Regions from separate parts of the Paenibacillus sp. F4 genome, predicted to be linked through region 2. Evidence: riboswitches for the same ligand, from Rfam matches in the RefSeq annotation. Region 2 holds a riboswitch; each other region holds the start of a gene.

Region 1 (5,946 bases), on a different contig from region 2:
GCCTGGTTCCGCGAGGCAATTCACGCTTCCAAGCACCAGGTATATCTGTAGATGGCGGCGCACCACCTCTGACAATATTCTGCCGCTCATAGAAGCATCTCCTGACGACGTCGGTAGGCCCAATGATTGGTTGGGCCGTGTCCCTGTCCCAGAGACAACGTATTCTCAATCGCCGCCTGGATGAAGGCTTTACCATTCGAGATAGCCTCCGGTACAGACATCCCTTTCCCTAATTCCGCGGTAATCGCTGCCGAGAAGGTGCACCCTGTTCCGTGTGTATGGACAGTCCGTACTCGCTTGCCGCTCAGCTCTATAAAGGCGGTTCCGTCAAAAAGCAGGTCAACAATCTGTCCGCTGTTCTCGCTCTCGTCAGCGTGGCCGCCCTTGATCACAACGAATTTTGGTCCCATACTGCTAATATGTCTCGCAGCCTCGCGGCGATCCTCCATCGTATGGATACTGATCCCTGTCAGGGCTTCCGCCTCCGGGATATTCGGTGTAACGACCAGGGCCAAGGGGAGCAGGTCGTCCTTCAAAGCCTGCACCGCTTCCAGCTGCAGCAGTTCAGCGCCTCCCTTGGCAATCATCACGGGATCGACGACGACCTTTTTCCAGCCGAACTTTCGGATCTGCTCGCTCACAAGACGGATGATGCCGGCATTAAACAGCATGCCAGTCTTCAGGGCATCCACTCCAAGGTCTAATCCTACGGCTTCGATCTGTTCCGCTGTTGCTTCCTCTGGTAGCGGATATACGCCGTGGACTCCTAAGGTATTCTGTACGGTAACGGCTGTAATAGCCGACATGCCGTACACGCCAAGTTCTTGAAAGGTTTTGAGATCAGCTTGAATTCCAGCCCCGCCGCCACTGTCCGAACCAGCAATCGTCAGCGCTCTGGGTACACGAACGTCTGTCATCGCGCACCACCTGCTACTGTTGTTCCGGCTTCATGGATCGAGACATGCCCCTCTAGTGAACCTGTATGCAGTTTGGCCAGCTCGTCGAGAAAGGCAATCTGGAAGCTACCGGGCCCCAGCTCTGCGGTACGTGCTGCGGCTCGAGAAGCTGCTGCACCGTAAAATGCCAAACCTGCTGTACCTGCGAGCAGCAGGTTGGGTTCAACAGCTGCAAAGGCACCTAAAACAGAGGTCAGCAGACAGCCTGCTCCGGTTACCTTCGTGAGGAGCGCGTCTCCGCCGCTAATCATTCGTGCTTCGGCCCCATCGGTGATGACGTCCTCTTTTCCAGTAATGACAACCATCGTATTGAGCGTTCGAGCAGCCCGAATTGCCAGATCGACATGGCCGCTGTCAGCACTGTCACCGGCATCTACGCCTTTAATCTCACGCGCTTCTCGAACAAGATGTGCGACTTCGGCTGCATTGCCCCGCACCAATGAGATTTTGACTTCACTCAGGATTCGCAGTGCCGATTCAGTTCTAAAGCTCGTTGCTCCCGCACCGACCGGATCTAGCAGCACCGGAACACCGTGTGCATTCGCCGATTGTCCAGCAATGATCATGGCATCCACCAGTTCGCGGTTCAGTGTACCGATGTTTAACACGACGGCGCCTGCTATTTTTGCCATATCTGCTACTTCCTCGGGTGCATAGGCCATCACCGGGGAGGCGCCCAATGCATACAGACCGTTGGCCGTAAAGTTGGTGACTACCACATTGGTCATATTGTGAACGAGGGGTTTGCTGTTTTGTACCTTCGTCAGGAGATCCGAATAACTTTTTTTCCATGTACTCATAATGATTATCCTCTCTATAGTTGGTGGTTCAACAGGGCATTAAACGTACTTCACACATCGAATCGCCAGGCTGACTATTCCAAGACCGCTGCCTGCATCTGGACCGGCCATTCTTCCTGCTTATAAGCCATGTCCCAGAACTTATATTCCAGCTGGCAGCTCAGTATAAAATGCTCAATCATCCGCTCCCGCTCAGCAGCCGTTGCGTCTTCCGCCCAAGCATCTACACGTTCTCGGAACTTGAGTGTTGTATCATCAAGCTGGTCTCCATAGAAGCCAATCCATTCATAGAACGGATGAGACTCATCCGGCTTTACTTCATCCAGCAGCCTGCGACCAATCTCGGCATACGTCCACATACATGGCAGCAGCACAGCCAAGATCTCGCCCAGGCTACCCTCATGCGCAACCGTCAGCATGTGACGGATATAGTGATGAGCCGACGGAGCGAGCGGATATCCCTGCAACTCTTCATAGGTCACCCCTGCGACAGCACAGAAATTTTGATGCGGATGAACCTCGCTGTGGAGAATAAAAGAGATTTGTTCATTTAATACAGCCATATCCTCCCGATTCGTGCATTTGGAGATTGCGATGCCGTATATCCGCATGTAGGCGTTCAAATATTCAAAGTCCTGTTTTACATAGTGAATCAGCTGTCCCCTTGTCAAACTTCCTTCAGCAATACCTCTCACAAAGGGGTGCTCAAAAATCGCTTGAAAAATGCCGTCCGCCTGCCGACGGAGTTCTTCTGTAAAACTCAATTTCCCCACCTCCATCTAATTGAAGAGCAAGAAGTCCTGTAAGAAAACAATTCCGGAAAACGCTAAAAAGCCGCCCCGGAAAAATGGGAGCGGCTTCAACAATAGGTCCAATTCGCAAAAAAAGCGTTTGAAACCTTATATACGAAGGCTCCACTTTCCTACGCTAGTACGAACTAGATCAGGTTCAAAGGGTCCAAGATACGTTCTTGTCTCAGCCATAGCGGCTCCCCTAGTGGACTTCTATTCTTTTGACTATTACTGTACATACGTTCATACGCTATGTCAAACATAGTGTGCAAAATATGAAATTTCCTCTAGTTAGGTGTTTTGGGCTTAGTGAGGGTGATGAATTACATTTTCCACTGCTTTGACCTTGGCATATTCCGGTTTCCACATTGCATCTCGTATAGCTTGTTCCACATCTGAAATGTGCGCCTGGGCTACCTGATCCTGTATCGCGGCTTTTGCAACCGCAATCGCAACAGCGTACGAAACTTCGCGTAATTTTCGGATATGAGGGAGTAGCGCACCGCCAGGCGTATTCGAATCTACACCATTGGCAACAGCAACTGCTGCCGCTGTAAACATCGCAGGGGTAATCCTTTTGGCTTTAACCACAATCGCACCCAGACCCAGTCCCGGAAAAACAAAGGCATTGTTCGCCTGTCCAATCTCAAATTTCGTACCGTTATAGGTGACGGGCTCAAAAGGACTTCCGGTTGCAATCAGTGCTTTGCCATCGGTCCACCGGATTAAATCCTCGGGTACTGCTTCTGCAAGGTTTGTAGGATTGGACATGGGCATAATGATCGGGCGTTCTACATGTTTCGCCATCTCCTTGATGATCTCTTCAGAAAAGGCACCTGCTACACCGGAAGTTCCAATCAATATCGTAGGCTTCACCTGACGAATGACCTCTAGCAGTGGTATTTTGCCGTCACCCGACCGGGTCCATGAGCTGACTTCATCCTTTTTGCGCACATATGGTTTCTGATACTCCAATACGTCTTCCATATCTTCCATTAACAGCCCGCGATAATCAAAGGCCCAAAAGGACTTGAAGGAATCTTCTGCGGAAAGGCCGTCCTCGATCATAGCACCCCGAATTTGATCAGCATTACCGATTCCTGCAGCCCCTGGGCCGAAAACAAGTATTTTTTGTTCACGCAGCGGGGTCTTGGTGACACCCACCGCCGAAAGAATCGCAGCCAGGGTCACCGCTCCTGTACCTTGTATATCATCGTTGAAGGTGAGTATGCTTTGACCGTATTTATCTATAATATGGCGCGCATTTACGCTACCCACATCTTCCCAATGTAAAAGCGCCTTCGGGAATTGCGCTAACGTTTTGCTGATAAAAGTATCAATAAACTGGTTATAGGCTTCTCCGCGAACCCGTTTATGGCGGTTTCCGATGTACAGTGGATCATTCAGCAACTTTTCATTATTTGTGCCTACATCCAGTACAATTGGCAGCACCCGCCCGGGATGAATGCCTGCCGCAGCCGTATACACTGCAAGCTTGCCGATAGCGATGTTAATCCCCCCGACGCCCCAGTCACCAATCCCCAAAATACTTTCGGAATCTGTCACGACGATCAGATCTACATCATGGCCGCTCAAACCAGAATTATGGAATGCTTGTCCAATACCGTTCGGGTTATCTATCGACAAATATACGCCTCCAGGGCGGTTGTACTCGTGACTATATTCTTGAATCGCGGTTCCTACGGTCGGCGTGTAGACTACGGGCAGCATTTCACTCAAATGATCGGTTAGCAGCCGGTAGTAGAGTACGACGTTTCGGTTGTGAAGGTCGTTGAGAGAAGCATTTTTACGCAACATGGTGGGTTGTGCCAGAAACTGCTGATATGCCCGTACGCTCTGTTTCTCCAATGAAAGGACGGTTGGAGGAAGGATTCCTTCCAAACCCAGTTCTTTGCGTTCTTCTTCTGTAAAAGCGACACCTTTGTTCAAAAGGGGATTTGCCAACACATCCTTTCCCCGTAATGGAGTAGATAATGACCCATCGCGATTGACATAAAATGCTTCCATAGAAAGACCTTCCTTCTCTTCATTTTCATAACTATTCATAACGAAAGATGACATGTTGTCCATAGTATGGACGTGCAAATCTGTTTTATTCTTGCATTTATCTATGACAAAATAACCATATATATTTCCTTCTATTGATCTAAAAGAACTAATTTTCAATATAGATGCGCTAACTAATTCTGATGGTTTTGGTTCTGATGTATCAGGTCTAAATACTCTGTTTTTATTAAATATGAAAATCAGTTTTTCTTCTCTTATCTCCTTATATATCATGGAGTGTCAGCTATTTTGTTAAGGAAATATGAAGTATTTGGACATTAATTTAACTCCTATAAGCAAACATTCTTAATTCTTTTTCAACAAAATAGAACTATTCGGAGGAAAAGGAGAGGTTTGTGTGCAGGGACCTATAGCCATTTTTAGCGATAACGACAGGGCTATTGATTATCCCAATGTGATTTGTTTTTACCAATATATACAGTGCGAGGACACGGAGGCAGCTTCAGTCTACGAGAACGCATGTTGTTGCCTGATTGATTATAGGGAGCCGGGGCAGGCGGTGCAGAAAGCCAATCAGATCCGTAGCCAATTTCCGCAAATGCCATTGTTATTGGTGACGGATGTAACAATTCCGTTCAGTGATCAGCATATGGTGCAAATCACCGGAGTAGGCCGTTTGCGCCTGCTATTTTGGCAAGCCAATGACACCGAAGAAATGCTTTCGGAAATACAAAGCTTGCTCTATCCCGAGTATTCGACCAAAAGCCAACATATTGCATTTATCTTGTCTGTATATAACGAAGAGCAACGTTTTGTTCATGTCAAAACCTTTGCTGAACGACTGCAAGCCTTTATCCGCAGCCATATTATTGAAGGTTCGATTTATCTCATTGATGATGGCAGCCACGATGGTACGAATGCCTTGATTAAAGCGCTGGAGGCAGCCACGGACTTGTCCGTAAACCGGATTAATCAGAATCTTAGCCCGCTGCTTCAAACAAGGGAATTGGGACGCAATACACGTAAGGCAGGGACGTATCTGGAAGGGATGCGGACCATTGGTGCGGATTACTATGTATTTGTGGACGCAGATGACTCCTTTTTTATTGAGGATATTGCCAGAATGATTAATGTTGTTCAGCAGGGCTATTATGATGTCGTGATCGGAACCAAGGATATGACCGCTGAGAATCGATCTTTATTGCGATCTGTCGTCAGCTTTGGTAAGCGGGTCATTTCCCGTCCTTTTTTACCCACAGGTGTGGTGGATTCCCAGACTGGGCTTAAAGTGATGAGTTCGGTTGCAGTGAAACGGATGTTTCCGCATTTAAAGGAACAGCTCGGACTGGCGCTGGATCTAGAAATGATGTT
Region 2 (5,946 bases):
GAGAGAGCCTCCATTGCTGCATCAGTGAATAAAAAAGGTCCACCGGACGAGTCGTTAAACCAAACAGCAACCCTACCGCAGCCATACTCAGCGCACGAAAGCCCAGATGCATACCCCGATAAAAACTTTCCTGCGTTATATGGATCAGGCCCCATGTCCACCAGGTCGTCACCCCTTTGCCGAACATCATCATGCCCGTTGAAGTTGAAATAAACACCAATATAAAGGGAGATCCGTACAGCAGCAGCCTCTTCCATGGATGGCCTGACCAGACAAGCAGCAACAGCATAGCACACGCAACATTAAACATGACATTCGGATCATGGATGACTATAACGACCACAAACAGTATGGAAAACATAACGAGCTTTAAGCCCGGATTCACGCGATGCAGCCATGTTTTATGATGGGGAAAGGACAGGTTCATACTGTAGTTCCCCTTTCTGAATCCGCCATATATCGGTACAATATCGACGGATAATTTCCGGGTCATGCGTGACCATCACAATGGCCGTGCCTGCCGCTCTCAGCTGCTCCAACATATCCAGCATGACAAAGGTATTACGCGCATCCTGCCCAAAAGTCGGTTCATCCAGCAGCAGCACTTCCGGCTCACGGATCATAGCCGTAGCAATACTCAACCGCCTTTTTTGGCCCAACGAAAGCTGATACGGATGACGCTCGTCCAGCCGCTCCAGTCCGAACTGTACGAGCATCCGATCGACCCGTTCCCGGCACTGTTCAACGGTAAACAAGCTCTTGGGTAACGAATACTCTAGTTCCTTTCGTACGGTGTGTGCTACGAATTGCAGCTCGGGATTTTGAAACGCGAACCCGATACGCTCTGCCAGTTGTTCCGTACTGCCTGCCTCAATTCCGCGCATGCTATAACGTCCCTGTGTGCGAAGTAAGCGCATCATGGAGAGCAGCAGCGAGCTTTTGCCAGCTCCGTTTTCACCGACCACGCCAATCCAGTCGCCAGGCTTCACCTGCGCATGCTCCACATAAATCACTGAACTTAAACTGCGGAGGCCGCTAAAATGTTCCAGCTCCAGCAAATCAGTCCCCGCACCATTCTGTTGCGTCACTGATTCACTCCAACGTGGCGAAGACGATTCATTCCATACTCCCGGGTACCACACGCCGTACTCGGACAATGCCTGCCGATGCATATGAAATACTTCTTCCGCCCTTCCATCCGCAATGATCTCCCCTTGAGCAGAAAGCACCACAATCCGGTCCACATCATGGACAATTTCATTAATTTTATGCTCTACGATCACCAGTGTCTGGTCTACCGAAATGTTGCGAATGGTATCCCATACCTGTGTAGTGCCTTCCTCGTCCAACAAAGCCGTGGGCTCATCCAGAAAAAGCACTTCTGGCTCCATAGCCAGCACAGACGCAATCGCCAGCCGCTGCTTCATTCCCTGTGACATGTTGCCAATGGGCATGTGTATATCATCCGTCGATAGACCAACCTGTATCAGCAGCTCGCGAATACGGGATTGCATCTGCTCCTGGGGAACCTGATTATTTTCCAACACAAAAGCCAGTTCCTCGTCTGCATATGACATACAGAACTGCGTATCAGGATCTTGAAATACAATACCTGAGACACTTGGAATTACAGCAGCATCGTATTTCATGGGCACTTCTATCGTGCGTGGAATCACACCGCTTAACACTTGGAGTAGCGTTGATTTACCGCATCCACTCGGTCCCAGCAGCAGCAGCTTTTCCCCCTTGCGGACAGACAAAGACATATTGTGAAAAAGCAGCTCCTGCTCACCGGGGAATTTCAACCGTAGACGGGTGATCGAAGCCACCACATCTTCGGTTGCCCGGCTCATCAATCCAGCCCCTTATAATCTTGTTCCGTTGCAGGTCTCAAACTTCGTGTAACTCCGGTTACCTCCAATGCCTTAGCCAGATAGAACGCGAATACCCCGGCAATCACAATACTGCCAATCATCCGAAATCCAATATACAAAACATAGTTCCAGGTCGATAGCTGATCAATATACCCGTAGCTGAAGTCTAAAATCAGAGAAGTGACAGCCGCCCCGGCCGCAGCTAGCGAAGCAACCCCCAGGTTTGCGTTCCGATACAGAAAAGCCGCAAAAAACAGCTCCGCTCCCAAGCCTTGCAGCAGGCCATAGTACAAGGTGGACATCCCCCATTCGCTTCCCAAAAAAGCGCTGACCGTTGCCGCTGCCACCTCTGCCAAAATCGCAACACCCGGCTTGCGAATGATGAGATAAGCAAACGTGCCTGCCATAAACCACATGCCATACATCAGTTGCTCTGCGTGTAGACCAAATGGTTTCATCAAATCATAGGCAGGTCCCCATATTTTGTAGACCAACCCGAACACAACAGATATCACAATCGTGACCAAAATATCAGTCAGCTTCAACCCTTTGGACGCTCTTACAGCAGTATTCATTATTGCGTGCTCCCCTTTTTCCTTATAATTGGCCTCTTGGCCATAAAAAAAGCTTGTCTGGAGCTGAATCTCCAGGCAAGCTTTATGCGCAGTAAAAGGTGAAGCACCATACAAAACATCATTCGTCGATATGCCTTATATAACCAGTAGTCTAAGCTACTACACTGATACCAAGCCAAAGTCAGGGTCAAGGTAAAATGCTAGGACATACATTGAATCTATCGACAACCGCAAAACAAGCGGCATTCCTGTATAGTGTTCTAAGTTTCTCTACGCTGGCATTACCCAGATCAGATTTCACGGTCAGTGGCAAGGGCCACCCTCTCAGCCTGACTTTCTCAAGCTCCCGACAATGCTTTTTAATTCACTATAATATATACCTTATCTATGGCTTTGACAATCCTATAATCCGAAGAAACGTTTGGCCGTCTCCGTCGTCGCGATTTCGATCTCCATCATGCTTCGGCCTGTACATTCGGCAACCGTAGCAGCAATGTGAGCGAGATAAATCGGCTCATTACGCCCTTCTTTCGGCTTCACGGGCAGATTACGCGGGGTCAAAAATGGAGCATCCGTTTCAATCATCAGGCGGTCCAAAGGAATATCCCTGACCAGTTCACGCAGATGCTTGCCGCGCCGTTCGTCGCAAATCCAGCCGGTAATACCGATATACAGTCCCATTTCTACATACGTATTCAATTCCTGTGCAGTGCCGGTAAAACAATGCACCACCGCTTTATCGACAAGCCCTTGATGCTCCCGTAGCATAGCGACAAAATCCTCATGCGCATCTCGTTCATGCAGAAATAACGGCATATTCAGCTCACCCGCCAGTTGGATTTGCTCGCCAAACCATCGGCGCTGCACATCACGTGGCGAAAAATCACGGTTATAGTCCAATCCGCATTCCCCTATGGATACGACCTGCGGCTGACCCGCCAACTGGCGGAGCTGCTGAATCGTGTTTGCGCTGCAGTCTTTGGCATCATGGGGATGCACGCCAGCTGTCGCATACAGCTTGCCCGGATAACGTGCCGCATACTGAGAAGCCTCCCGACTGCTGCGGACACTGGTCCCGGTAATAATCAGCGGTGAAATCCCTACAGCCGCAGCTCTCTCTACCACCTGTTCCCGATCCGCATGAAACGAACGGTGCATCAAGTTCACGCCAATATCAATTAACGGTGTACCCCTTTCCATCTCAATCCCTCCTTCGCAAACTACAATCTCGGATCAATCGGCTCTGATTCCAGAGATAGCGCGGCAAGGACGCATTCATGAATACGATCTACCGTATCCTTGCGGACAAAACGTTCCACGCCTTCCATACCAAGCGCTCCTTCCATCAGGGCATGACGCTCCTTTTTGTTCGTTCGACGCTGCTTCAGACGCTTTAAATTCTCAGGGGCAAGATAATCCATACCGTAAATGATGTGCAAATACTTCCGGCCTCTCACCTTGATTGCAGGCTGAATCATCTTGTCCCGATTTTTCATCAAAAAGCATTCTGGCTTGATCACAATCCCCTCATGACCATCCTCTGTCATCTCGTTCCACCAGCGAATGACCTCTTCCTCGCTTGCTTCGTCCGTGATCACGCGATACTCTGTCTCCATAAACAGGGAGGACAGCCCAGCCAGCTCCCGGTTTTGCTCCATATGCCAAATATGAGAATGGTCGAAAAAAGTCTTTCCACTGTGTGCCAGCGTATGGAACGGTGCGATACGAATTTCATCCAGACCGTCCACATCCCAGCAATATTTTTGAAAAGCCTCTTGAAACGTTACGGCATTCGCGTACTTCTGTTCCATTTCCCCCAACCAGTCTCCAACCTCTCGGCCTGCAACCTTCGCCTGCTTCAGCTTGTCTACCAGCTTACTGCGATCCAGCAGAGCTGCCTCCCCCACATGCGCATACTGTGCAGCAATCAGTTCCCGAGCCTTGAGATTCCACGGTACAATTTCCGCATCCAGCAACACAAAATCCGTCTGGTTCCGTTCAAAATATCCGGCATCCACTAGATCCGCATTCAGTTTCTCCAGCACCTGCTTCCCAAAGCCTAACTCAAAGAAAGGTCGTCCGCTTCGGGTGTAGATCGTGCCCAATGTCGGGTAGCCGACATACTCGACAGCGGCCTGTTCGTTTTTGAATAATAGTAGAATAGCCCGGCTACCCATATGTTTTTTCTCGGCCACCATCGTTTGTACTCCTTGTCCGCGATAATAAGCTAGCGCCTCACGTGGATGCTCCAGATATCCTTCCTCTGCAGACACCGCTGGAGCAGGACTCATCGTTGGTGGAATATACACCAGCTCCTCCATGGGTACAGTCACATGTGACACGGTATCTATAGCGGATTTGATCCATTCTCCTTGTACGCGCACTTCGCCATACGATTCCGTCAGCACACTGTAACCAGCGATTAGCTTGCGTAAATTCGGCGGGGAAAACCGTTTTCTCTGCCACCGGACAAGTGGGCTATCGGGATCATTCGCATAATTCTCATGTGCCAGAACGCTGACAAATTCCTTTTCCGGATAACGATAAGCGGTCAGCATACCGCCAAATACCACGCCCTGATCAATATTCACCGTCTGGTTCACAAGGGTAGGCTGCGGTCTCGGATCATGTCCCCATACTACTATTTCTCCCGATTCATGGTCTACGAACCAATCCTTACGGATCGGTTTTCCGTTCGCATCCTGTCCTTCCGTATCTCCATAGCGGCAATAATCAGAAATACGTGCCGACTGTTTGCCAATAAAATGATCCTTAATCCCGGCATGAGCCACAACCACGTGTCGCAATCCATTTCTGCCAAAAATTAAATGAGAGGGTGCATGTAACAGAAAATCCCTTAACTCGCTTTTAAGCTGTTCCGCTGCTGCCTTGCCCGCTTTTTGTTCATATTGGGCCAGTTCCTCTGCAAATTGTTCATCCCCATGACTGAGAGTCACCTTTCTCCCATCGAGGTAACGGCCGATTTTCCATCCATGATTGCTGTCAATCATATACGCTAGTCCGGCATCCACGTGCTTTTTCCAGAACTGCACCGCTTGTAACGATTCTGGGCCACGGCTCATCACATCCCCGACAGATACCAGTCTTCTGCCATCTGGATGATAGTATAGCCCTTCCGTATCTTCCGTATATCCTAGCCGCTCTATCACTTCCAGCATCTCACGGTAGCACCCATGGATATCACCAATGATGTCAATACCTGAGCCAATCTCATGAAACAGTGGCTGCGCACGGCGAACAAAGTTCATTTCTTCTACATTCTTAAGGATGTAGCAAGCGTTAAAGCCTTCCTCACGGATACCACGCAGGTTCCGCTTTAACAGCTGTGCCTGCTGCTTGACCCGTTGGCGGCCACGCGGATGCTCCCTGCCTAAATCCCGTTCCAGCAGCACAGCCTCGGGTACATCCAGTACCAAAGCCATCACAGGAACATGCGCCTTGGCTGCCAGCTGTACATATTTTTGACGGTCCTCAGC
Region 3 (5,946 bases), on a different contig from region 2:
GTTTTTTTAGGCAGATCCATACCAAAAAACCTTAAAATTCACTGTTTTCAATATTCCGATATGGTTGCAGAATGTGCTACAATAAAGCTTTGAAAGAAACGAAATGCATATGAAATAAGAACAGTCGGCAACGCCGATGACAATAAGGAGCCAAAAACAGCTTATGAGTTTATTGACTGTAGAAAATGTATCCCACAACTTTGGGGACCGCGCATTATTTAAAAATGTTTCCTTTCGATTACTTGCGGGGGAACGTGTAGGTTTGGTAGGAGCTAACGGTGTTGGTAAATCGACACTCATGAACATTCTGACTGGAAAATTGCTTAAGGATGAGGGTAAAGTGGAATGGACTCCACGTGTACGTTACGGCTATCTGGATCAGCACACCAAGCTGACACCGGGCAAAACGGTACGTGATGTATTGAAAGACGCCTTTCTTCCTTTATTGGAATTGGAAAAGGAAATGATGCAGATTACTGACAAAATGGGGGATGCTTCTCCTGAAGAGTTGGAAGTGTTGCTGGAACAGATGGGTGAAATTCAGGAGCAACTGGATATGGGGGATTTTTACCTCATTGATGTGAAGGTTGAAGAAATGGCGAATGGACTAGGTCTGTCGGCCATAGGACTGGATCGGGATGTATCTGCACTTAGCGGCGGGCAACGAACAAAAGTGCTTCTTGCCAAGTTGCTGTTGGAAAAGCCGAATGTCCTGCTGTTGGATGAGCCTACCAACTATTTGGATGTAGAGCATATTGAATGGCTTACGCGCTATTTGAAGGATTATCCCTATGCTTTTATTCTTATTTCACATGATACTGAATTTATGAATCAGGTCGTTAATGTTATTTACCATCTTGAGTTTGCCAAGATGACTCGTTATTCAGCTAACTATGAAAAGTTTCTTGAAATGGCAGATTTGAACAAGGCTCAGCATATTGATGCTTATGAGAAGCAACAGGATTTTATTAAGAAACAGGAAGATTTTATTCAGCGTAATAAAGCGCGTGCCTCTACATCAGGCCGAGCAAAGAGCCGTGAAAAGCAGCTTGATCGGATTGAACGTATTGATAAGCCTGAAGAAGCCGCAAAACCAACCTTTCAATTCAAAGAAGCACGTGCAAGCGGAAAGACGGTATTTGAGGGTATTGATTTTGAGATTGGTTATACGCATGCCCTTTTGCCTAAAATGTCCATGACGATTGAACGTGGCGAAAAGATTGCAATTGTTGGCTACAACGGTGTCGGTAAATCAACATTGCTCAAAACCATATTGGGAAAAATTCCGCCAATCAGTGGAAAAACCTATCAAGGTGATTTTTTGCAACCCGCTTATTTTGAGCAGGAAGTAAAGGCGGAGAAAATTACACCGATTGACGATGTGTGGAATGAATTCCCGCATTTGAACCAACATGAAGTACGGGCGCATTTGGCGCGTTGCGGTTTGAAGAATGAGCATATCACGCGTCCGCTATCTGCGCTCAGTGGTGGAGAACAGGCTAAAGTCCGTCTTTGCAAACTGTTAATGCGTGAAAGCAACTGGGTACTGTTCGATGAGCCTACCAATCACTTGGATGTTAAAGCAAAGGATGAGCTGAAACGTGCCTTGAAGGAATACAAAGGGACCGTATTGCTTGTATCTCACGAACCGGACTTTTACGAGGATTGGGTAACCAAAACGTGGAATGTGGAAGAGTGGTCAAGTAAAGTTAACTAAAATCAACTAAATCCAGTTCTGCATATTTCACACGAAGTGGGGTTTGCAGAATTAGGAAAATATGCTAAGCTATCTTTAGCTTATACAATAAAATAGTCACACTAGGGGAGTCGCCCATGCGGCTGAGACGGAATAAATGGATTTCGGACCCTTTGCACCTGATCTGGGTTATGCCAGCGTAGGGAAGTGAGCGCCGTGCAAACAAGGCAACACCATCTTTATTTTGTTTGTGCGTGGGACGATACACGTATACGGATATCATGGTCCGTTCGATTATTGGACGTTCGTTAAACCACTTCCTTGGGGAAGTGGTTTTTTTGCGTTTCGTTCACTTTAAGTTGTTCGAGCTTCCGTAGACGGATTCACATACAATCCCCTTTCATTACTGCTGGTAGACGTGGCTGGTAAGCTTAGATCCTTTAATCCAATGTGAGGTGAAGACAAAATCGAATTACACGCAATTTCGATGGAAAAGGGCACTTTTGCACAAGCAGCCCAAGTGGCTGCTGTGATTTGTCCGTATGTTCATTATGTACACGCACGTTTAAAACATAATGGTGCCTCTGCATTGCTTTCTTTGACTCGCAGCATGGTGGAGCAGGAAGTTCCTTTGCAACAAATTGTAGTAAATGATCGTGTGGATGTAGCTTTACTTACTTTGGTTGGAGCCGTCCAGCTACCAGCTAATGGATTACCTGTTGTGGATGTGAAAAGCCTACTTTCAAAGGGTACACGCTGTGGAGTGTCTGTGCATTCCTTGGAGGAGGCGCAGAATGCCGAGCGGGCAGGTGCGGACTATGTACTTTATGGTCACGTATATGAGACCCATTGTAAGCCCGGTATTGTACCACGGGGTTTAGCTCAGCTTGAACATATTTGCAGGCTGTCGAACATTCCGGTGATTGCGCTGGGCGGCATACAACCGCACCATATCCCGGAGCTTTATAGGGCCGGAGCAAGCGGAATTGCGGTGATGTCTGGTATATGGGAGGCTGAGTCGCCCGTTGCAGCTGCGATGGAATATAGGCGAATGGCAGATCTTGTAGTTCACAGCCTGTAGCGAGAAAACGAGAGTAGAGGCAAGCTAAAAGCAGAATGGTTTATGGAGAGGAGATACGGAACAAATGCTAAAGATACACACAGAGGCAAGAGCGATAGGACATGCTGAATGCTTGGTCATAGGTGGAGGTGTTATCGGCAGTTCCATTGCTTATCATGTGGCCAAGGAGGGAAGAAGTACGATCATGCTGGAACGATTGATCCCGGGTGAGGGAGCCTCAGGAGCAGCGGTTGGAATGCTGGCAGCGGAAAGTGAAGAGTTCACCGACTCTGAGCTGGCACGATTTGCTCGCAGAAGTCGAGATGCATTCCCTGAGCTTGTCTGTGATCTGGAGCGTTTGTCGGGTATTTCGGTGGAATTCCGTACAGAAGGATTTGTGACCCCTTTCCGTACGGAAACTGAGGGCCAAAAACGTTGGAAAGCTGCTAAAACGCGAGAGGATGATTGTCCTATCTGGTGGGATGCGAGGGAATTGGCCCGACGAATTCCAGGTTTGGATGAACAAGCGATCGGGGCAATATATCGCTCAAAGGAGACACAAGTGGCTCCTGTCCAGCTTTGCCGTGCTTATGCAGGTGCTGCTGCGGTGCTGGGAGCAACGGTATGGTCTGGTACACAGGCAGAGCAACTGGTCATACAGGATGGTCGAGTTTGCGGTGTTCGAACAGATAGTGGCTTTTTTTCCTGCGATCAGGTCATTATTGCTGGAGGCTTGGATAGCATGAAATTGCTAGCGCAGGTTGGGTTTGAATATCCACTTTATCCGGTCAAGGGCGAAGCGGTAGCGGTCTCCTTGAAAGATCGCCCGTTAGAATACACCATTTATGCTGATGATATTTACCTCGTGCCTAAACAGAATAACGAGCTTTGGATTGGGGCAACGAGCCTTCCGCATCAATATGACGAAGAAGTGACCGTAGGAGGCTTGGAGGGGTTGCTGGCACGTGCCTCTGCCTGGCTGCCGCGCGTCCGTGAAGCTTCTTTTATACGCACTTGGGCGGGCTTACGTCCACAGGCTGCATCAGGTCACCCTTTTATAGGCGCTGTTCCTGGGGTCGAGGGCGTATATGCTGCAGTCGGGCATTATCGCAACGGTGTCCTGCTGAGTGATGCTACCGGGCGTGCGATGGCAGCTATGCTTAATGGGGCTGGTGCGGCTGAACTTGGGATAAGTAGATTTTCTTCTGAGCTCCTCAAGGAGGAAAGCTTATGAAGCTGACGATTAACGGCCAGAGCATGGCCTTTTCTAATCGGATCACTCATGTGAATCAATTGCTACATGAGCTTGATGTAAAGGTGAAAACCGTAGTGGTGGAGCTGAATCGGCATATATTGACCCGTGAAGATCATGATGAAGCAGTACTAAAAGATGGAGATTGCCTAGAAATTGTACATTTTGTGGGAGGCGGTTGATTATGTTAACCATTGGAAAAGCATCTTTTACCTCGAGGTTGTTGTTGGGAACAGGAAAATTCTCTGATCTGGATATCCAATCCCAAGCCGTAGAGGCTGCTGAGACGGAAATATTGACGTTTGCTGTACGGAGATTGAACTTGGAGGAACGGGATAAGCAGCATTTTCTCGATATGCTGGATTTGAGCCGGTATACACTTCTTCCCAACACAGCAGGGGCTACAACAGCAGAGGAGGCGATTCGTATTGCCCAATTGGCAAAAGCCTCCGGCCTGTGCGATATGATAAAGGTGGAAGTCATTGGGGATAGCAAGACACTGCTACCTGACCCTTTTGAAACGTTGAAAGCTAGTGAAAAGCTGTTAGAAGAAGGCTTTATCGTGCTGCCCTACATATCGGACGATGTGATTCTTGCGAAGAGGTTACAAGAGCTTGGAGTACACGCCGTTATGCCTGGAGCTTCGCCGATTGGTACAGGACATGGTTTGCTCAATCCGTTCTCATTAGAGCTAATTATTGAACAAGCGGAGGTTCCGGTTATTGTCGATGCGGGTATTCGCTCACCCGGTGACGCGGCAATGGCGATGCAGTTGGGGGCAGATGCTGTTTTGTTGAACACAGCCGTATCAGGAGCGAAGGACCCAGTAAAAATGGCTGAGGCCATGAAACTGGCTGTTCGTGCTGGAAGATATGGTTTTGAGGCGGGGATGATTCCTGTAAAACGTTATGCTTCAGCAAGCAGTCCGACAGAAGGCATGGTTCAGGCATGAAGGTAACTGACAAATCTGGTGCAGGAGGAACACATCCAAGTGACCGTTATTCCAGACAGGAAAGATTCGCGCCCTTTGGACCGACAGGACAACGCCGGCTTGCTTCTTCCCACGTACTAATCATAGGTGCCGGAGCGTTAGGTACAGGTATTGCGGAAACGCTCGTTCGCGGGGGTGTAGGTACAGTGAGCCTCGTAGACCGGGATTATGTGGAATGGAGCAATTTGCAGCGCCAGCAGCTTTTTCAGGAACGTGATGCTGCGCAAAGATGTCCCAAAGCAGTAGCTGCTCAGCGAAGATTAAAGGATATTAATTCGGAAACGGTTATACATGCACATGTACTGGATGTTAGGGTGGAAGAGCTGGAAGAGTTGATCCAGGGGGTAGATCTCATGATGGATGCAACCGATAATTTCGATACCCGACTTCTTATGAACGACATGGCACTCAAGCATCGGATACCTTGGATTTATGGGGGATGTGTGGGCAGCTATGGTGTAACCTATACCATTTTACCGGGTCAAACGCCTTGTCTTCACTGTCTGCTGGGAACTGTACCGTTTGGTGGGGAAACCTGTGATACCGCCGGGATTATTCCGCAGGCCGTACAGATGGTCACGGCTAACCAAACTACGGAAGCTTTCAAACTTCTTGGTGGATATCCAGAAGATTTGAGAGGAAAGCTGCTTTCGTTTGATTTGTGGAAAAATGAGTATGTAGCGATAGCAGTAGATAGCGTTAAAAAGGAGAACTGTCCTTCTTGCGGCAGCCAACCGACGTATCCCTATTTGTCGGCCTCTCATCGGCAGAAGACAGATGTTTTGTGCGGTAGGGATACCGTTCAAATTAGACCAGCAAACCCGATACATTTGAATCTTGCAGAAACGGCAGATAGATTTGCTTCTTTGGGAGAAGGAAAAGTAGAGCGGAATCCGTTTTTGGTTTCCTATAGTACAGGCGAGCATCGTTTGGTTGTTTTTGCAGAT
Region 4 (5,946 bases), on a different contig from region 2:
GCTGTCCAAAATCATTGCGTCCACATCCTTGGTTTGCAAGCCCGCCTGAAGAGCGGTTCCTGCCCCCATGGAGAAGCCCCATACGATAATCTCCGACGAGCCGCGTTGCTTCGCAAGCTGAATTGCTCCGAGGAGCTGTTGGGATTCTGCTTTGCCTCCGGTTGCGACTGCTTTGCTGTTTTGTGACGCAAATCCATAATCGAACATGACCACATTAAAGTTCAAACTGTGGGCATAATGCGCCAGATCATACATGGGAATCCAGCTTTCTTCGCGGTTAGCCCCATAACCATGGCTGAAAATAATCGTTTTCCGCGATTGATCCGCCGGGATATACCAGCCTTGTACCATGCGGCTACCATCCTTGGCAGGGAAGCTGACTTCCTCATAAGGCATGCTTTTGGCCTGCATCGGATTAGAGTACAACGGTGCAACGGTGGGATTCGTAAGTACCCAAGCGATGTAAGCATGCAAGGCAATAAAACAAAACAACAGAAAAAAGACGACCGACAGCAGCAGAGCAATCACAACGTGCTTGAACCGCAGCAGACGGGGATTAAAGAGTGGGGTGGACGGCTCCTGAACAGCGGTCTGTAGCTGAGCGTTGCGCTGGGATGTCGAAATCATGTAAGAGCCTCCTTATATAAAATTGATCTTCGTTTCATAGAATTTAGGTATAATTCCACTTGAAAATAGTAGTGTAGATCCGTATAGATACCTATTATCGTATGATGGGGATTATCCAAAGTCAACGCCTGAACCGGAAAAGTAAAAATGATGCAAAGAATTGTCGATGTTTGTTCTCGTTCTGTAATATGGTTGTCACAAAAACATCGGTTTACAGTAGCCGCGACTATTCTATATAATTTATGTAACCATGTTTCATAGTGTGAAACGAATATGGATACAAGAGGAGCGGTTCAAGATGGAAGACCGTAAATTAACCGTTCGCGCTGTAGAGCGTGCACTTGATATACTGCTGTGTTTTACTGCAAATTCGGATCTTGGCCTGACGGAGATTGCCTCCAAAATTGGTCTACATAAAAGCACGGTTCATCGGCTGCTGACTACGTTGGAGGATCGGGGCTTTGTCGTTCGGAATGCCGAAACGGAAAAATATCGACTTGGCTTCCGCATTTGGGAGCTATCCACGCATTTGTCCCAAAGTGACGAGCCGGCAGTGCTGTTACAGCCTGCAATGGAAGGACTACGTGACCGTCTGGGGGAGACGGTCAGCTTGTACTTACGGGACGGCAGTATGCGTATTCGCATACAAGCCGTGCAGAGCAATCAGGCGATCCGCAGGGTCGCGCCTGTAGGTGCGCGTATGCCGCTGGCTGTAGGGGCCTCCAGCAAGGTGCTGGCGGCCTTTATGCCGCCGCAGGAGCTGGAAGCCCTGCTAAGCGGGGATGAATGGCCGCTCTCGGTAGACCCGGAGGTCTATAAAGCCCAGCTACAGGACATTCGCGAGAAGGGCTATGCGACCAGCTATGAAGAACGGGAGCCAGGGGCTGCTGCTGTGGCAGCGCCAATTGTGAACCGGAAGGGACAGGTCACTGCGGCTTTATCTGTATCTGGCCCGGTCAGTCGACTTGCACCCGAGACGCTACATGACTTTGCTCCGATTTTGATCGAAGCGGCGAAGGAAATGGGGCTTATGCTTCCGTAACAAGAATGAACACAGTTGAAGCAAGCAGAGTGATTTGATGGGGAACGTCTCCTTGGTAAAGGGAACCTAAAAGGGTTGCCAAAGCCATAAATTTAAAGTAGTCTGGTAAGGAAGGCGGGATGTCTGTTATATCCGCCTCATGTGAATAGAAGTATCACAGTTACTGGGGGAGCCTGTAATGCCGGGCTGAGATGGAATCGTGCAAGATTCCGGACCCTTTGCACCTGATCTGGATCATACCAGCGTAGGGAAGTAATCGGCCATTGAAATGTATACGCGGCTGCTGTCTACGGTGACGCATTGGAATAGGATTATTCCACATGCGTACTGTCTGGATAGCTGCCTCGTTAGATTAGCCGGTTCCCTGGGGAACCGGCTTTTTTGCATAGATCAGCGCCACCCTGGGAATGGTTCCGGATCGGTGTGTCATTTCATCGAAACGGGAGGAATGGACAATGAAGCCGACAGAAGTAGAAGGAACAAAAGAAGTTGAGGTAGAGAAGACAAACGGGGAGCAAGCCAGTGGGGTAAAACCCTTTCCGGGAAGCCGTAAGGTATATATTCAAGGCTCGCGGCCGGATATTGCCGTGCCAGAGCGCGAAATTGCTCTTCATCCTACACATACGCCGCAGGGCACGGAGCATCATGAGCCATTGCGTGTGTACGATACGAGCGGTCCCATGACCGACGAAGCCTATCAGGTCGATATCCGTCAGGGCCTGCCTCCATTACGGCGAGCTTGGGCACTGGAACGGGGCGATGTGGAGGCTTACGAGGGACGCACCGTCAAGCCGGAGGACAATGGACTGAAACCTGGCTCGAAACGGGAGACAGTTGAATTTCCCGGCGTGACCAACCGTCCGCTTCGTGCTTCGCAAGGTCGTACAGTGACACAAATGCATTATGCGCGGCAAGGGATCATTACGCCCGAAATGGAATTTGCGGCGATCCGCGAAGGGGTGGAGCCTGAGTTTGTACGGCAGGAGTTGGCGGCTGGACGAGCCATTTTGCCTTCGAATATCAATCACCCGGAAAGTGAGCCAATGGTCATTGGGCGTCATTTTCACGTGAAGATCAATGCGAACATTGGTAATTCTGCGGTTACCTCCTCCATCGAGGAGGAAGTGGAGAAAATGACTTGGGCTGTGCGTTGGGGCTCGGATACGGTTATGGACCTGTCCACAGGCCGTAATATCCATACCACACGTGAATGGATCATTCGGAATTCTCCTGTACCGATTGGGACTGTGCCGCTGTATCAAGCACTTGAAAAGGTGAACGGTGAAGCAGAAGCGCTGACGTGGGAGCTGTATCGCGATACGCTGATTGAGCAGGCGGAGCAGGGAGTGGACTATTTTACAATTCATGCGGGTGTATTGCTGCGGTATATACCGATGACGGCGAATAGAATGACGGGAATTGTGTCCCGTGGCGGGTCGATCATGGCAGCCTGGTGCCTTGCGCACCATCAGGAGAATTTTTTGTATACACATTTTGAAGAAATCTGCGAAATTATGAAATCCTATGATGTGGCCTTTTCTCTCGGGGATGGTCTACGTCCAGGTAGTATCTATGATGCGAATGATGAAGCACAGTTTGCAGAGCTGGAAACGTTGGGCGAGCTAACGCAAATCGCATGGAAGCATGATGTTCAGGTCATGATTGAAGGGCCAGGACATGTCCCTATGCATAAAATCAAAGAGAATGTGGATTTACAAATGGAGATTTGTAAGGAAGCTCCTTTCTATACCTTGGGACCGCTCACGACGGATATTGCCCCCGGATATGATCATATTACTTCAGCCATCGGGGCGGCGATGATCGGTTGGTTCGGGACGTCCATGCTGTGCTATGTTACGCCTAAGGAGCATTTGGGTCTGCCCAATAAGGATGATGTCCGCGAGGGTGTCATTACCTACAAAATTGCGGCACATGCTGCCGATCTGGCGAAGGGTCATCCACGGGCGCAGCAGCGGGATGATGCTTTGTCCAAGGCACGCTTTGAGTTCCGCTGGCGGGACCAGTTCAATCTGTCGCTTGATCCCGAGCGTGCCTTGTCCTACCATGATGAGACGCTACCGGCAGAGGGCGCCAAGGAAGCACATTTTTGCTCGATGTGCGGCCCTAAATTTTGTAGTATGCGCATCACTCAGGACATTCGCGCCTATGCAGCGGATAAGGGGTTGAACACTCAAGAAGCAGTAGCTGCGGGGATGCGTGAGAAGGCAGAGCAGTATCGGGATGGAGGTCAGTAAAACGAACATGTGAGTCTAGGGACAAATGAATTAAAAAAGCCGTGGTTCTCTACAGTCGATGTAGGAAACTACGGCTTTTTAGCTTATGTAAAGCGGGATCATGCAACCGGATAAACGGCGCCTTATTTTTTACCCATTTTTTCATTCAAAATGTCCTGAAAGCTGAGCTTCTTCTCCGAGCTATCTTCTTTCTTCTGCATACTCACCGCGTTGGCACGTTGGTATTGGTGGTGAAAGGGCATCAGGGTGTGGACGGTTAAGTTCATTGTATTCATGTAGGTCATTCCTCCAATTCCATATTGTCAAATTCAGATTGAGTTGCTTAGGACGTCTGTATAGGACTATTTGTATGTACTTGATGTCGTAATGCTATGTAGGTTGCTTGGTAATGTTTCAATCATTATACCCACATTTTTTCAAAGTAAAACGCTTTTGACATAAAACAGGAAGATGGTCATATGTGTCCAAAATGTCGATTAGGAGGATGGTCGTTTTTGAGGAAAATGTGCCTAGGTCTAAAACAAGGGCTAGAGGCCCGTTTTCTTAGTTTAGTAGTCGGGATTGTGTTATTTTGTCGAATAACCTTGTAAAAGGACAATTTTGCGGAATCCAAGTCAGGATTGAGGCAGTCTGGTGGCGAATTAAAGTGTCAAAGTTGTATTGACTTTATGTTTGGTAGTAGATACCATGAACTGGTTGTCAGCGTATTTTGACAACAAGAGTCAGCCAATCCATCTGGCGATTCATCCTTTGAAATGTTAGAGAGAGGATTAGAGCATATATGAAAAAAAGTATTGCAGATATCGCATTTATTATTCTGGGTGCATTTTTTTTCGCGCTAGCTGTTAATCTGTTTGTAATCCCGAATGAGTTTGGCGAGGGGGGCGTTACAGGGGTCACGATCATCCTGTACTACCTGTTTCAGTGGTCTCCCTCGATCGTCAATCTGGTGATTAATGGCTTGCTGTTGATTGTCGGATATAAATTTTTGGACAAGAGAACGACCCTGTACACTATAATTGCGGTCGCCTTTAACTCGCTGTTTTTACATTTAACGGTCAACTGGCGGATTGATTCGCATGAGCCGACGATTAATGCTGTATTTGCCGGAGTTTTGGTGGGGGTCGGCATTGGCTTAATTGTACGGGTAGGTGGCACTACGGCGGGAACGGTCATTTTAGCCCGAATTGCCAACAAGTATCTGGATTGGAATATCAGCTATGGCCTGCTGTTTTTTGATTTGATTGTCGCGTTCTCTTCTTATTTTATTATTGGTCCGGAAAAATTGATGCTAACTATCGTTATTTTGTACGTTGGTACGAAGGTGATGGACTTCATGATCGAAGGACTGAACCCGAAAAAAGCGGTCATGATCATTTCGGAGCACCAAGATAAAATTGCCGAGATGGTCATTACGAAAATGGATCGTGGAGTTACTGTCCTGTCAGGCCACGGCTATTACACTAAAAATCCAAAAGAAGTGCTGTATATCGTCATTAGTAAACAAGAGGTGTCAGCGCTTAAAAAGATAGTGAAAGCCATCGACACAGCAGCATTCATCACTATTCATGACGTGCGGGACGTGTTCGGAGAGGGTTTTCTGGATATTTCGAAATAACTCGCGTGCGAAGGTAAGGTTATAGGAGAATAGGGTAGGAAGTCGGTCTTGAGGGATCGGCTTTTTTTGTTTTTGTGATGTTTCTTCCATTTTTGGTATTGGAAAATATGCATAATAAAGAGGAGTCACTCAATTCCTGTTATATGGAGGGTTTGGCGGGATGGAGAATAAGGGTAATTATGATGTAAAAGAAGAATTCAAGAAGCCGTGGACGCATGTGTCTATTTTTTTTATCATGTTGCATGTTATGAATTTTGCTTTATTTTCCTCCTCACTTCATTCCACTAAGGATCGTATAGCATTGTTATATTTTCCATTAGTTACTATGATTATTACATTAGCAATCGTAGTATTGAATCCAAGGTATTCTAAGCATAGAGAATCCTTTTCTGAGCATATGTTGG

What was found. Region 2 has a riboswitch for thiamine pyrophosphate ahead of C1T21_RS22290 (ECF transporter S component). Riboswitches for the same ligand answer to the same signal wherever they lie in the genome.
Region 1: linked by a shared signal. The riboswitch ahead of tenA (thiaminase II) and the one ahead of C1T21_RS22290 (ECF transporter S component) in region 2 are both predicted to bind thiamine pyrophosphate.
Region 3: linked by a shared signal. The riboswitch ahead of C1T21_RS17450 (thiamine phosphate synthase) and the one ahead of C1T21_RS22290 (ECF transporter S component) in region 2 are both predicted to bind thiamine pyrophosphate.
Region 4: linked by a shared signal. The riboswitch ahead of thiC (phosphomethylpyrimidine synthase ThiC) and the one ahead of C1T21_RS22290 (ECF transporter S component) in region 2 are both predicted to bind thiamine pyrophosphate.

The regions. Positions count from the first base shown of each region.
Region 1 is NZ_POVS01000020.1:263,445-269,390, forward strand. Features, by position in the region: gene thiE (thiamine phosphate synthase) at 1-90, opposite strand, end outside; gene thiD (bifunctional hydroxymethylpyrimidine kinase/phosphomethylpyrimidine kinase) at 87-917, opposite strand; gene thiM (hydroxyethylthiazole kinase) at 914-1,756, opposite strand; gene tenA (thiaminase II) at 1,831-2,520, opposite strand; TPP riboswitch at 2,659-2,761, opposite strand; gene C1T21_RS24635 (NAD-dependent malic enzyme) at 2,854-4,575, opposite strand; gene C1T21_RS24640 (glycosyltransferase) at 4,973-5,946, shown strand, end outside.
Region 2 is NZ_POVS01000019.1:75,298-81,243, forward strand. Features, by position in the region: gene C1T21_RS22280 (energy-coupling factor transporter transmembrane component T family protein) at 1-427, opposite strand, end outside; gene C1T21_RS22285 (ABC transporter ATP-binding protein) at 402-1,853, opposite strand; gene C1T21_RS22290 (ECF transporter S component) at 1,853-2,449, opposite strand; TPP riboswitch at 2,700-2,809, opposite strand; gene C1T21_RS22295 (TatD family hydrolase) at 2,852-3,649, opposite strand; gene C1T21_RS22300 (polynucleotide kinase-phosphatase) at 3,670-5,946, opposite strand, start outside.
Region 3 is NZ_POVS01000015.1:99,863-105,808, forward strand. Features, by position in the region: gene C1T21_RS17445 (ABC-F family ATP-binding cassette domain-containing protein) at 164-1,717, shown strand; TPP riboswitch at 1,811-1,919, shown strand; gene C1T21_RS17450 (thiamine phosphate synthase) at 2,184-2,777, shown strand; gene thiO (glycine oxidase ThiO) at 2,842-3,990, shown strand; gene thiS (sulfur carrier protein ThiS) at 3,987-4,190, shown strand; gene C1T21_RS17465 (thiazole synthase) at 4,193-4,960, shown strand; gene C1T21_RS17470 (ThiF family adenylyltransferase) at 4,957-5,946, shown strand, end outside.
Region 4 is NZ_POVS01000004.1:298,772-304,717, forward strand. Features, by position in the region: gene C1T21_RS02050 (alpha/beta hydrolase) at 1-627, opposite strand, end outside; gene C1T21_RS02055 (IclR family transcriptional regulator) at 926-1,669, shown strand; TPP riboswitch at 1,825-1,937, shown strand; gene thiC (phosphomethylpyrimidine synthase ThiC) at 2,125-3,924, shown strand; gene C1T21_RS27185 (hypothetical protein) at 4,047-4,199, opposite strand; gene C1T21_RS02065 (YitT family protein) at 4,706-5,542, shown strand; gene C1T21_RS02070 (SdpI family protein) at 5,703-5,946, shown strand, end outside.